2 regions of the Pseudomonas sp. NFX224 genome follow, and region 2 is predicted to be linked to the other one. Evidence: predicted binding sites of a transcription regulator. Region 2 holds the regulator's gene; the other holds the start of a gene.
What was found. Region 2 encodes FliA, which starts transcription of late flagellar genes. Its sites were predicted from a motif close to CTAAAGTTTNNNNNNNNNNNGCCGNTAA; they were not measured.

Region 1 (7,280 bases), 190 kb from region 2:
TGAGATCAGCAATGGCGGTCCATTGGGTGGTGGGGTCTTCAGTCTCTATCTGCCCTGATCTTTTTTCTTGTAAAGCTTTTTGCTTGACGCTGCTTGATATTCCGAACACGCGGAGCCTATTTTGTACGGGTCGCCGTTCGCGGCTCGCACAATAACAAGGATTGCGTCATGACGACCGATGGACTGAGTTCACTCGCGCAGCGATTGACGGGCATTGATGAGATTGAATGTGTCACGCCGGATTTGAATGGCGTGCCACGGGGCAAAGTTATGACCGCCGAGGGTTTCCTCGAGGGGCGACGTTTGCAGATGGCGCGGGGTGTGCTGTTGCAATGCATCATGGGCGGATATCCGCCAGCGCGATTTTATGGAAGCGATGACAGCGACCTCGCACTGGTGCCGGATCCCGTACAGATCCACCGCTTGCCCTGGAGCAAGCAACCGCGAGCGTTCGCCATTTGCGATGCTGACGAGCTGACGGGCGAGAGCTCCAACCTGTCGACTCGAGGCCAGCTCAAGGCCGTGATCAAGCGCTATGCGGCACTTGGCCTGTCGCCGGTGGTGGCGACCGAGCTGGAGTTTTTTGTCTTCGCGCCCAATGCCGACCCGACTCAGCCATTCCAGCCGCCGCTTGGCCTGGACGGTCGTCGTGAAGACGGTCATTCGGCGTTCAGCGTCAGTTCCAACAACGGCTTGCGGCCGTTCTTCAGTGAAGTCTATGAGTATATGGTCGCGCTGGGTTTGCCTCGCGATACCTTCATGCACGAAATGGGCGTCAGCCAGTTCGAGATCAATCTGTTGCATGGTGATCCGCTATTGCTCGCCGATCAGACATTCCTGTTCAAGCATCTGCTCAAGGAAGTCGCGCTCAAGCACGGCCTGACGGTGGTGTGCATGGCCAAGCCATTGGCGCATACGCCGGGCAGTTCAATGCACATTCATCAGAGCATCGTCGAGATCGGCAGCGGGCGTAACGTGTTCAGTGACGATACCGGGCAGGAGACTGCAACCTTCCGGCATTTCATTGCCGGGCAGCAGGCTGCAATGGCGGACTTCACTGCGCTGTTTGCGCCGAACGTGAACTCGTATCAGCGCTTATGTCATCCCTTTGCGTCACCGAATAATGCCTGCTGGTCCCATGACAACCGGGCGGCGGGCTTGCGCATTCCGGCCAGTTCGCCGGTCGCTCGTCGGGTCGAGAATCGTTTGCCGGGGGCCGATGCCAACCCTTATCTGGCCATTGCCGCTAGCCTGGCTGCCGGGTTGTATGGCATAGAGCACAAACTGGAGCCGAGTGAGCCGATCCAGGGTGAGTTTGAAGTGCCGGACAATCTTTCATTGCCGTGTACCTTGCATGCGGCTCTTGAGCGTCTGAAACGTAGCCGATTGGCGAAGGAACTGTTTGGCCAAGAGTTCATCGAAGGCTACATCGCTTCGAAGACCCTGGAGTTGACCAGTTTCTATGATGAAATTACTCCCTGGGAACGGCGTGTTCTAGCAGCCCAGGCCTGACGAAATGTCGACATCGGGCTATCGTTTTCATAGCCCGTTACTCACTGCAAGGAGCCGCTCGGAACGCCGATGCGCCAAATCTGGAAATCCTTTCGAGCGCTTTATTTCGCCTCGCTGATGATGTTGATCGGCTCAGGCCTGTTGAGTACTTACCTGGCGTTGCGCCTGGCTGCCGATCACGTCGATAGCCTGTGGGTCGGTGCGTTGATGGCCGCCAACTATTTCGGCCTGGTGCTGGGCGGCAAGATCGGCCATCGGCTGATTGCGCGGGTCGGGCATATTCGAGCGTATTCCGCTTGTGCCGGGATCGTCGGTGCGGCGGTACTGGGGCATGGTTTGGTCGATTGGCTGCCTGCGTGGCTGTTCCTGCGGGTGATCGTCGGCCTGGGCATGATGTGCCAGTACATGGTCATCGAGAGCTGGCTCAACGAGCAGGCGGATGCCAAGCAGCGCGGACTGGTGTTCAGCGGCTACATGATCGCTTCCTACCTGGGCTTGGTATTGGGGCAACTGATTCTCGTCATGCATCCGAGTCTGGGCCTTGAACTGCTGATGCTGGTAGCGCTGTGCTTCACCCTGTGTCTGGTGCCGGTGGCGCTGACGCGACGCATTCACCCGGCGCCGCTGCATCCGGCGCCGATGGAGCCGCGCTTTTTTATCAAGCGAGTGCCGCAATCGTTGAGTACGGTGTTGGGAGCCGGGCTGATCGTTGGCTCGTTCTACGGTTTGGCGCCGCTGTATGCCTCTCAGCAAGGCTTGTCCACGGAGCAGGTCGGTCTGTTCATGGGTAGCTGTATTTTTGCCGGGCTGTTGGTGCAGTGGCCATTGGGCTGGTTGTCCGATCGCTATGACCGGGCGCTGTTGATTCGCTGTTTCGCGTTCAGCCTGGCGCTGGCCGCCATGCCGCTGGCGATCATGAAGCAGGTGCCGCTGGAAGTGTTGTTCGTCGCCGGGTTCCTCTGCTCATTAGTGCAGTTCTGCCTGTACCCGTTGGCGGTCGCATTTTCCAACGACCACGTCGAAGGCGATCGACGGGTTTCGCTGACAGCGATGCTGCTGGTGACCTACGGTGTTGGCGCGAGCATTGGGCCGTTGGTGGCTGGCGTGCTGATGAAGTTGTTCGGCAGCCAGATGCTCTATGCGTTCTTCAGTTTTTTTGCGCTGGTGCTGGTGTGGCGAATTCGTCCGAAAGCGGTAACCAACCTGCATCAGGTGGACGATGCGCCTCTGCATCACGTTGCCATGCCGGACAGCATGTCGAGTTCGCCATTGGTGGCGGCACTTGATCCGCGTGTGGATGAGCAAGTGGTGCAGGATCAGATGCAGAATCCGATTCCTCCCGAGCCAGCGCCGGAACCGGAGCCGCCAACCGACACGCCGCCAGAGGATCCGGATTCGGGCCGGGAACAGAGCTTTACCGAAGCCAGGCCTTAACACTCAGGCATAAAAAAACGGGCAGTCACCGCAAGGGACTGCCCGTTTTTTATTGAAGCGTTGCTATCAGAGATCGTCTTTGTCGAAACGACGCGCTTCGCGTTGCAGCTGGTAGACGAACCGCTCGACCTGCCGTTGCACCAGTCCGCTCATGTTGTGGAAGCGTACACCGGCGAAGGTGGTGGAGATTCTTTCTTCGAAGTGCAGGTAGCGCAGTTCGACCGGAGCCGTCATCTTGCCGAAGGGCAGGGCGGCTGAGAAGCGGTCATAGACCTGGCCCAGTTGCAGGCTGGCGGTGATATCGCCGTCGAAGCGCAACTTGCAACCGGTGGCGGAAATATCCAGCAGTTTGCCGCTAATCGGTGCCTTGAGCTTCTCGCCATCCAGGTCGACGTTGACCAGTTGAGCCAGTTTCAATGCTGCGCGGAATGCATTGCGGCGCTGGTGGTAGACCACCTCGTCAGGCAGCGTGCCACGGTAGCAACGAGCACCGCCGGATTCGTCGATGGTCAGCGGGCCATTGCTTTCCCAGGCAATACGCACGCCTTCATGGAAACCTTCAACCTTGAACGGTTCGCCGGCCAGCAGGTAGCGTTCGCCGTCACGGGGAATCATTTCGTCGAGGGCGATCAAGTTGCGGTCACGGTCTATGTCCACCAGATAGCTCTGGAAGCGCTGACTGCGCTCGTGGAACGTGATGATCAGCGGGTCATGGCTTTCTTGCAGCTGGCGAAGGTTGCCGGAGATTTCCAGGGGCGTGCTGAGCACCTTGGGTGGCTGCGGAGAATCATCCGCATTTAAGGCATTGGACACGGTTAATCAATCTCCAGGCAAATTTTGACTACGGCTGGCCATCATTTTGCCAGCAAGTTTCGCGTCTTGATAGAGTGGGCTCGTCGGCGGGCTCAAGCCTGACTGAGTGGGCGCGGTTTCACAAGCTTGGAAAATGTTCCGCTGGCATCATAGAGCGCTGGAGGCTCGCCGCCGGTAATAATTTTCAGCTGGGTGGCCGTGGCGACCTGCTGTACCACGATCGACTGACCGTTGTTGGCATTGACGGCCTGGCATTGGGTCAGGAGGTCGGTCAGCACATCGCTTTGCGCCAGCAACGCTTCACCAACGCTGGACTGGCTGGCCAGTTGCTCCAGACCGCTGCGGTTGGTGGGCAGGTTGAGGCTGGCGAGGATTTCACTGCGCTTGCGGCCATGCTGTTCGAGCAAAATGACCAATGCCTGCTTCTGCGCCAGAATGTTTTCGAGCAGGTACATGTCGCGACCATGCAAGGCGATCGATTCAGTACGCAGTAACTCCAGCAGTTGTTGCGCTGGAGCAAAATCATCGGTGATCAGTTGCAGTAGATTAGTGTCGTGCATGGCTGGCCTTGGGTTTTAAGCGTCCAAAAGCCTGGCGCGGGCGGTGGCCCTAGCGCTGGGCTTCGAAGTTGAGGAGTTTGCTGGCTACACGGTTGCTGTCGACTTTATAGCTGCCATCGGCAATCGCTGCTTTCAGCTCGGCCACGCGGGCTTTGTCGACGGCAGGCTGATCGCGCAGCGTATCAGTGACCTTTTGCAACTGTTGAGCCTCATTGCTGAGATGTACCGATTCCCCGCTCGTGACGGTGCTGGCCTGTTCGGCCGGGGTATTCAGCGGCGCGGATTTGCCGGCATCGGCGGTTTCCTTGGCAGCGCTGGTACGTGTATTGCCCGTAAGTGACGAGGAGCTGTTCAAACGGCTGAAATCGATGACCATGATAGAAACCTCTGGGAATTTGGACGCTTGCCATGTTTTCGGCCATACCCGGAAAAACTTTAGGCTCATTTATCAATGAGCTTGCGCGCGCCAACGCTTGTCCTGCATGGGACACAGTTTAGGGAACACCCTCGTTCGGCGCCACTCTCCAGAGAACGCTTACATGGACACTTCCACCTGGCCGGGCGCGGTGACTTGCGCCTTGATGACCCGTTGGGAGTTGAGGTTTTTCACCCGGATCTGTTCGCTCATGCCGCCGTTTGCCAGTGCTTCGCCGGGCATTTTCACGCTGAGCGTACCACTGCGGGCGGTAATGACTACCTGATCGCCCTTGCGGATGACTTCCGCTTGTTCGAGGTGCACCAGGGTAATCACCTGATCGGCGACCATTGGTCGGGTAAGTCGTTGTCCGATCGCCTGGTCCAGGGAAGTCAGGTAGCCCTGGGTGATTACGCTGATATCGCGCTCGCGCAACGTGACATCTTCAGGCTCGACAATGCCGGTGCGCCGCAGCGGTCGGGTGGTGGTCACGACGTCGCGAAACAGGCGGACTTGAGCGGGTACGAAGACGGTCCAGGGCGATGTTCCTTCGCAGCGAACCTTGACCGTGACCCGGCCCAGCGGCTTGGCCGGACTCTCCAGCGTGGCTGTCAATTCCTTGTCGCACATCGGCATGCGCAGGCGGGGATCGAGCTGGTTGACCTGGATTTCGTAGCGACCTTCCGTTTGACTGGTGGCCAGATAGTCTTCTACGGTGAATTCAAGAAAGCCCTGAGTGACGCCGATAAGCATGTCAGGCAAGGTAACTGCGTCAGCAAGGGCAGGGCTGCCAGCGTTGAACAGGCACACAGCGGCCAACGCACCAAGCCATTTGCGGTAGGGTGTGGTCAAGCGTCGAAAAAATGTCGGTTCTGTGTTCATAGAAATATAAAAAGCAAGCGCCGTGCCGTTTAGAGATGAATGTGCGTCGCAACAACACTTAGCGTTGGTGTAGGAGTCTGGGCATGGCTGGTGTAATGGATTCGGTGAACCAGCGCACGCAACTGGTGGGGCAGAATCGCCTTGAGCTGTTGTTGTTCCGTCTCGACGGGCAGCAGTTGTATGGGATCAACGTGTTCAAGGTTCGGGAGGTGCTGCAATGCCCCCAACTGACGCTGATGCCCAAGTCCAGTCCTGTCGTGTGCGGCGTGGCGAATATCCGGGGGGCGACCATTCCGATCCTTGATCTGGCAATGGCGACCGGCTCCGGTGCTTTGAAGGACAAGAACAATCCCTTCGTGATCATCACGGAGTACAACACCAAGACCCAGGGTTTCCTGGTGCGCTCGGTGGAACGCATCGTCAACATGAACTGGGAGGAGATTCATCCGCCACCCAAGGGCACCGGTCGCGATCACTACCTGACGGCGGTGACGCGGGTCGACAATCAGTTGGTTGAAATCATCGACGTCGAGAAGGTGCTCGCGGAAGTGGCACCGACGCCTGAAGCGATTTCGGCCGGCGTGGTGGATGTCGAAACCCAGCACAAGGCGCTCTCGTTGCGCGTGCTGACGGTCGACGACTCGTCGGTGGCGCGCAAGCAGGTCACGCGTTGCCTGCAGACGGTGGGTGTTGAAGTGGTGGCGTTGAACGACGGGCGGCAAGCGCTGGATTACCTGCGCAAACTGGTCGACGAGGGCAAGAGGCCGGAAGAAGAGTTCCTGATGATGATCTCCGACATCGAGATGCCGGAGATGGACGGGTACACGCTGACGGCCGAGATCCGCAACGACCCTCGCATGCAAAAGCTTCATATCATCCTGCATACTTCGTTGTCCGGTGTGTTCAATCAGGCGATGGTCAAGAAAGTCGGTGCCGATGACTTCCTGGCCAAATTCCGCCCTGATGACCTGGCATCCCGGGTAGTCGACCGGATCAAAGCAGCAGACATCAGCTAGGGGCGTTCGGCCCCTGGCAGTCAACACGATTTAAGAGGCGGCAGCATTGTCTACGGGTAATTTGGATTTCGAACAGTTCCGGGTGTTCCTGGAAAAAGCCTGTGGCATTTTGCTCGGTGAAAACAAGCAGTATCTGGTCTCAAGCCGTCTCAACAAGCTGATGGAACAGCAAGGCATCAAGTCCCTGGGTGAGCTGGTCCAGCGCATCCAGACCCAGCCGCGCAGCGGGTTGCGCGAGATGGTGGTGGATGCGATGACAACCAACGAAACCCTGTGGTTTCGTGACACTTATCCGTTTGAGGTCTTGAAGAACAAGGTACTGCCTGAAGCGATCAAAGCCAGTCCTGGTCAACGTCTGCGGATCTGGTCGGCGGCGTGTTCGTCGGGTCAGGAACCGTACTCGCTGTCGATGTCCATCGACGAGTTCGAGCGGACCAACGTTGGGCAATTGAAGATGGGCGTGCAGATTGTGGCCACCGATTTGTCCGGCACCATGCTCACCAACTGCAAGACCGGCGAGTACGACAGCCTGGCCATCGGTCGCGGTTTGTCGCCCGAGCGATTGCAGCGCTATTTCGACCCAAAAGGGCCGGGACGCTGGGCCATCAAGGCGCCGATCAAGAGCCGTGTGGAGTTCCGCTCCTTTAA
Region 2 (7,280 bases):
GTTCCCGACCATCCTGCTGGTGGCGACGTTGTTGCGCCTGGCGTTGAACGTGGCCTCGACGCGGGTGGTGATGCTCCACGGGCAGGACGGCCACGCTGCGGCCGGTAAGGTGATCCAGGCCTTCGGTGAGGTGGTGATTGGCGGTAACTACGTGGTTGGTATCGTGGTTTTCGCGATTTTGATGATCATCAACTTCGTCGTGGTGACCAAAGGTGCCGGGCGGATTTCCGAGGTAAGCGCGCGTTTCACCCTCGATGCGATGCCCGGCAAACAGATGGCCATCGACGCCGACCTCAACGCCGGCCTTATCGATCAAGCGCAAGCCAAGGCCCGCCGTTCGGAAGTAGCCCAGGAAGCCGAGTTCTATGGCTCCATGGACGGTGCCAGCAAGTTCGTGCGCGGTGACGCCATCGCCGGCCTGCTGATTCTGTTCATCAACCTGATCGGCGGCATGGCGGTCGGTATCTTCCAGCACAACATGGGCTTTGCCGACGCCGGCAAGGTGTATGCGCTGCTGACCATCGGTGACGGTTTGGTGGCGCAATTGCCATCACTGTTGTTATCGACAGCCGCCGCAATCATGGTGACCCGTGCTTCCGGCTCGGAAGACATGGGCAAGCAAATCAATCGCCAGATGTTCGCCTCGCCAAAAGCGTTGGCCGTTTCGGCGGGTTTGATGGCGGTGATGGGCCTGGTGCCTGGCATGCCGCATTTCTCGTTCCTGAGCATGGCAGCGCTGGCGGCTGGCGGCGCATACCTGTTCTGGCGCAAGCAGAACATCGTCAAGGTCCAGGCCCTGCAAGAGGTCAAGCGTCAGCAGGAATTGCTGCCATCGCCGGCCCGCGCTCAGGAAACCAAGGAGCTGGGCTGGGATGACGTGACGCCAATCGACATGATCGGCCTGGAAGTGGGTTACCGCCTGATTCCATTGGTGGACCGCAACCAGGGTGGTCAATTGCTGGCGCGGATCAAGGGTGTGCGCAAGAAACTGTCCCAGGACCTGGGCTTCCTGATGCCGACCGTGCACATCCGCGACAACCTGGACCTGGCGCCGAGTGCCTATCGCCTGACCCTGATGGGCGTGATTCTGGCCGAAGCGGAGATTTACCCGGATCGTGAACTGGCGATCAACCCGGGACAGGTCTACGGCACGCTCAACGGCATTACCGCCAAAGATCCGGCTTTCGGCCTGGAGGCGGTGTGGATCGAGATCAGTCAGCGCGCCCAGGCACAATCCCTTGGCTATACAGTGGTCGATGCCAGTACAGTAGTGGCCACGCACTTGAACCAGATTCTGTACAAGCACTCCAGCGAGCTGATCGGCCACGAGGAAGTGCAGCAACTCATGCAATTGCTGGCGAAAAACTCGCCGAAACTGGCTGAAGAGCTGGTGCCGGGTGTGCTGTCGCTGTCGCAATTGCTCAAGGTTCTGCAAGCGCTGTTGGCCGAACAGGTGCCGGTGCGCGACATTCGCAGCATTGCCGAAGCCATCGCCAACAATGCTTCCAAGAGTCAAGATACCGCCGCATTGGTGGCCGCGGTGCGCGTCGGCGTAAGCCGCGCAATCGTGCAAAGCATTGTAGGCACTGACTCCGAGCTGCCAGTGATCACGCTGGAGCCAAGGTTGGAACAAATATTGCTCAATAGTCTGCAGAAGGCAGGACAAGGCTCGGAAGAGGGTGTTTTGCTGGAGCCAAGCATGGCTGAGAAGCTGCAACGCTCGTTGATCGATGCAGCGCAACGTCAGGAAATGCAAGGTCAACCGGTGATCCTGCTGGTGGCCGGTCCGGTTCGCGCGATGCTCTCGCGTTTTGGCCGGCTGGCAGTCCCGGGGCTGCATGTGCTGGCCTACCAGGAAATACCTGACAACAAGCAAGTGACCATCGTTGCGACAGTAGGGCCCAACGGCTGAGGTAGTGGTTTATGCAAGTTAAGCGTTTTTTCGCCGCCGATATGCGTCAGGCCATGAAACTGGTTCGTGATGAGCTGGGCGCCGATGCCGCCATCATTGGCAACCGCCGGATCGCCGGTGGTGTCGAGCTGACGGCTGCCCTGGATTACAAGCTGTCGGCGCTGGCTCCGCGCGTTCCGAACATGGAGCTCGAAGACGAGCTGCGCAAGACCCAGTCGCGGATCGTCACCGCCCAGGCCGAATTGAGCCTGCGCAGCGAAGGCGAGAGCGACAACGCCACCAATCGCCAGTTGTTCGCCGGCCTGCCGTTGACCGCCGCCGAACCGCTCATCGAGCCGACTTACGCCGAGCCACGTCGCCCGGCGCCAGCACCGAGTGCTGCACCGGCTGTCGATTCGCGAGTGTTCGACTCGATGCGTTTCGAGCTCAACAGCCTGCGCGAACTCATGGAAGTCCAGCTTGGCTCTCTGGCGTGGAATCAGCTGCAAGGCAGCCGTCCGGCCCAGGCCAACCTGTGGCGTCGCCTGCAACGCATCGGCCTGTCCGGCCCGTTGTCGCGCGACTTGCTGGCGATGATTACCGATATCGAAGAACCTCGTCAGGCCTGGCGCATGCTGCTGGCGCACCTGGCGCGGATGATCGCTACCCCGGAAGTCGAGCCGCTGGAAGAGGGCGGTGTCATTGCCATGGTCGGTCCTGCCGGCATGGGCAAGACCACCACGCTGGCCAAGCTGGCTGCCCGCTACGTGCTCAAGTACGGCGCGCAAAACATCGCGCTGGTGAGCATGGACAGCTACCGTATAGGTGCCCAGGAGCAACTCAAGACCCTTGGTCGGATTCTCAATGTGTCGGTGACCCACGTCGATCCGGGCCAATCGCTGGTGCAGGCGCTGGAACCACTGCTGCGCAAACGCGTCGTACTGATCGATACCGCTGGCCTGCAAGCCAGCGATCCGGCGCTGCGCATGCAGCTCGAAAGCCTGGCCGGGCGCGGCATCCGTTCCAAAAATTATCTGGTCCTGGCAACCACCAGCCAGAAGCAGGTGCTCACGGCCGCTTATCACAGTTACAAGCGCTGCGGGCTCGCTGGCTGCATTCTGACTAAACTGGATGAAACGGCGAGTCTGGGCGAGGTGTTGAGCCTGGCCATCAGTCATGAATTGCCGGTGGCCTACCTGACCGACGGCCCGCGGATTCCGGATGATTTGCATCTGCCGCGCCGTCATCAACTGGTCAGTCGTGCCGTCAGCGTGCAAATGCAGGAAGAGCCCAGCGAAGAAGCCATGGCTGACATGTTCGCTGATATCTACCACAGCCCCACCAAGCAGGTAGGCTGAGGTAACAATGAATAGTTTTTGTACCTACATCGATGGTCTGCCATGCATTGTTCCGTTTGTGAACGCGCAGCCAGTAATGTGGCCTCCGTCTATGCAAGACAAGGTAAAGAAATAACATGGGCAGCATGCATCCCGTACAGGTGATCGCGGTGACCGGCGGCAAAGGTGGCGTCGGGAAAACTAACGTGTCAGTGAACTTGTCCCTGGCTTTGGCTGAGCTTGGCCGGCGCGTCATGCTGCTGGATGCCGACCTGGGGCTGGCGAACGTCGACGTTCTGCTGGGCCTGACACCCAAACGTACCCTGGCCGACGTGATCGAAGGCCGTTGCGAGCTGCGCGACGTCCTGTTGCAGGGGCCCGGCGGCATCCGCATCGTTCCAGCCGCGTCCGGCACCCAGAGCATGGTTCATTTGAGCCCGGCGCAGCACGCCGGCCTGATCCAGGCCTTCAGCGACATCGGCGACAACCTCGACGTGCTGGTGATCGACACCGCTGCGGGTATTGGTGACTCGGTAGTCAGCTTCGTCCGCGCGGCCCAGGAAGTGTTGCTGGTGGTCTGCGACGAGCCGACCTCGATCACCGACGCCTACGCGTTGATCAAACTGCTTAACCGCGACTACGGCATGAACCGCTTCCGCGTCCTGGCCAACATGGCCCAGAGCCCGCAGGAAGGGCGCAACCTGTTCGCCAAGTTGACCAAGGTCACCGATCGCTTCCTCGACGTCGCCCTGCAATACGTCGGCGCCGTGCCTTACGACGAAAGCGTGCGCAAGGCCGTGCAGAAACAACGTGCCGTCTACGAAGCCTTCCCGCGCTCCAAGTGCTCGCTGGCGTTCAAGGCGATCGCACAGAAGGTCGACACCTGGCCGCTGCCGGCCAACCCGCGCGGGCATCTGGAATTCTTCGTCGAGCGCCTCGTGCAACAAACGGCAGGACCGGTTCTATGACAGCCAGCGGCTACAACCTCTACAAGAAATCGGCACGCGATGCGCAGTACGAGCTGATCGAGCGTTATGCGCCGCTGGTCAAACGCATTGCCTATCACTTGCTGGCGCGTCTGCCGGCGAGTGTCCAGGTCGAAGATTTGATCCAGGCCGGGATGATCGGCCTGCTGGAAGTTTCAACCAAATACGACGCCAGCAAAGGCGCGAGTTTCGAGACGTACGCGGGCATCCGCATCCGCGGTGCCATGCTCGATGAAGTGCGCAAGGGGGACTGGGCACCACGTTCGGTCCACCGCAATACCCGCATGGTCAGCGACGCCATTCGCGCGATTGAAGCTAAAACCGGCCGTGACGCTAAAGATCACGAGGTTGCGGCCGAACTCCAATTGAGTCTCGACGATTATTACGGGATTTTGAACGACACCCTGGGCAGCCGGTTGTTCAGTTTCGACGATCTGTTGCAGGACGGCGAACACGAAGGGCTGCACGAGGATGGCGCGAGTGCTCATCTCGAGCCGTCACGCGATCTGGAAGATGAACGCTTCCAGGCGGCGCTGGCGGACGCGATTGCCAATTTGCCGGAGCGTGAGCGACTGGTGTTGGCGCTGTACTACGACGAAGAGTTGAATCTCAAGGAAATCGGTGAGGTCCTGGGCGTCAGCGAGTCTCGGGTCAGCCAGTTACACAGCCAGTGCGCGGCCCGTTTGCGGGGGCGTTTGGGAGAGTGGCGAGCGCGCTGAAGGCAGTGTGGGGGCACTGCGACGTGGCTGGTGGGGTGAAAACCGCGCCGGTCTCGATCCGCTGTACTCCAGACAGTCATCGAGTGTTTTGCCAGATTGATTGAAATGGCGCGTCCAGGTGCTGGGCGCGTTTTAGTCTGCTTGGAGGTCGAATTGGACAAGAACATGAAAATCCTCATCGTTGATGACTTCTCAACGATGCGGCGGATCATAAAAAACCTGTTGCGTGACCTTGGGTTCACCAACACGGTCGAGGCCGACGATGGCACTACCGCCATTCCGGTTCTCAACAGCGGGAGCATCGACTTTCTGGTAACGGACTGGAACATGCCTGGCATGACCGGTATCGATCTGCTGCGCCACGTGCGCGCCGATGAAAAGCTCAAGCACCTGCCGGTGCTGATGGTGACCGCTGAAGCCAAGCGCGAGCAGATCATCGAAGCGGCCCAGGCCGGTGTAAACGGCTATGTGGTCAAACCCTTCACGGCCCAGGCGTTGAAAGAAAAAATCGAGAAGATTTTCGAACGCATCGGTTGAACTGCGCCACGGGGGAGCTATGGGGCATAACGAATCTTCGCAGGGCGATTTTGAATCGACCCTGAAAAAACACGCCGTCGAACTGGTCGCGAGCCTTGAAAAGGGCAAGTTCGGCGATGCTGTGCAATTGATCCATGAGCTCAACCAGACCCGTGACCGCGGCCTGTATCAGGAAGTGGGCAAGCTGACCCGTGAGCTGCATAGCGCGATCGTCAATTTCCAGATTGACCCGCACATGCCGCAAGCCGAGGAAGTGTCACAGATCACCGACGCCACCGAGCGTTTGGGGTATGTGGTCAAACTGACCGAAGCCGCGGCCAACCGCACCATGGACCTGGTGGAAAACGCCACGCCGCTGGTCAACAGCCTGGCGGACGAAGCCCAGGCCTTGAGCACGGATTGGGGACGCTTCATGCGTCGCGAAGTCGGGGCTGAAGAGTTCCGCGAGCTGGCCCGTCGCGTCGACGGATTCCTGGCGCGCAGCAGCACGGATAACCGCGCCGTGTCGACCAACCTCAACGACATCCTGCTTGCCCAGGATTATCAGGACCTCACAGGTCAAGTGATCAAGCGAGTGACCCAACTGGTCACCGAAGTTGAGAGCAACCTGCTCAAGCTCGTGCTTATGGCCAGCCAGGTGGACCGCTTTGCGGGCATCGAACATGACCGTGAAGCGATGCTTGCAGAAAAAGATCCACAAAAACATCTCTCTCAGGGTGAAGGTCCGCAGATTCATGCCGATAAAAGAGAAGACGTTGTGTCCGGTCAGGACGATGTGGACGATTTGTTATCCAGCCTTGGATTTTAGGTTTTTAGACCTGTTCTGTTAGGAGCACACCATTAATGAGCTTCGGCGCCGATGAAGAGATCCTTCAGGATTTCCTGGTTGAGGCCGGCGAGATTCTAGAGCAACTGTCCGAGCAACTGGTCGAGCTGGAAAGCCGTCCGGATGATGCGGATTTGCTCAATGCAATTTTTCGCGGTTTTCACACTGTAAAAGGGGGCGCCGGCTTCCTCCAGCTCAACGAGCTGGTGGAGTGCTGTCACATCGCCGAGAACGTGTTCGACATCCTGCGCAAGGGTGAGCGTCGCGTCGACTCGGAACTGATGGACGTGGTTCTCGAAGCGCTGGACGCGGTGAACAGCATGTTCAGCGAAGTCCGCGAGCGCAGCCCGATCACGGCTGCCACGCCTGAATTGCTCGCCGCACTGGCCCGACTGGCCGAGCCGCAAACGGCGGACGAGGCGGCGCCTGCGCCTGTCGCCGAAGGGGTTGAAGAGCCTGTCGCTGAAAGCGAATCGGGTGACATCACCGACAATGAATTCGAACAACTGCTGGACTCGCTGAACGCTGTCAAGGCTCAGGCCGAGGCGCCGACGGCTGCTCCAGCGCCTGCCAGCGATGCCGCGGCCAGCGACGAAATCACCGATGCCGAGTTCGAGTCGTTGCTCGACCAGCTGCACGGCAAAGGCCAGTTCGCCGTCGATGCCGTGGCACCTGTTGCCCCGGCCGAACCGCAGGCTCCGAAAGCCGCGGGCGATAGCTCCGACATTACCGACGACGAATTCGAAGCACTGCTCGACCAGCTTCACGGTAAAGGCAACTTTGCCGTCGATGCGCTGGAATCGGCCATCGCTTCGGTGCCGACGCCAGTCGCGCCATCCGCTGCTGCAGCCGGAAGCGACCTGATCACCGATCACGAATTCGAATCGCTGCTCGACGAATTGCACGGCAAAGGCAAGTTCACCGAAGTGGGTGCGACGGCTGGAACGGCAATCGGCGCCAGCGCGTCGGTTGCAGCCCCTGTCG

Region 1: a site for FliA is predicted at 4,731-4,758, ahead of flgM (flagellar biosynthesis anti-sigma factor FlgM). Genes of this name have one in related genera too.

Annotation. Positions count from the first base shown of each region.
Region 1 covers NZ_CP183416.1:4,480,571-4,487,850, forward strand. The annotation lists gene ACNYC6_RS20475 (sensor histidine kinase) at 1-58, shown strand, start outside; gene ACNYC6_RS20480 (glutamine synthetase family protein) at 271-1,512, shown strand; gene ACNYC6_RS20485 (MFS transporter) at 1,582-2,946, shown strand; gene ACNYC6_RS20490 (flagellar brake protein) at 3,013-3,759, opposite strand; gene ACNYC6_RS20495 (flagella synthesis protein FlgN) at 3,852-4,319, opposite strand; gene flgM (flagellar biosynthesis anti-sigma factor FlgM) at 4,369-4,695, opposite strand; gene flgA (flagellar basal body P-ring formation chaperone FlgA) at 4,855-5,616, opposite strand; gene ACNYC6_RS20510 (chemotaxis protein CheV) at 5,700-6,632, shown strand; gene cheR (protein-glutamate O-methyltransferase CheR) at 6,679-7,280, shown strand, end outside.
Region 2 covers NZ_CP183416.1:4,670,156-4,677,435, forward strand. The annotation lists gene flhA (flagellar biosynthesis protein FlhA) at 1-1,912, shown strand, start outside; gene flhF (flagellar biosynthesis protein FlhF) at 1,924-3,249, shown strand; gene fleN (flagellar synthesis regulator FleN) at 3,366-4,196, shown strand; gene fliA (RNA polymerase sigma factor FliA) at 4,193-4,933, shown strand; gene ACNYC6_RS21390 (chemotaxis response regulator CheY) at 5,099-5,470, shown strand; gene ACNYC6_RS21395 (protein phosphatase CheZ) at 5,490-6,278, shown strand; gene ACNYC6_RS21400 (chemotaxis protein CheA) at 6,314-7,280, shown strand, end outside.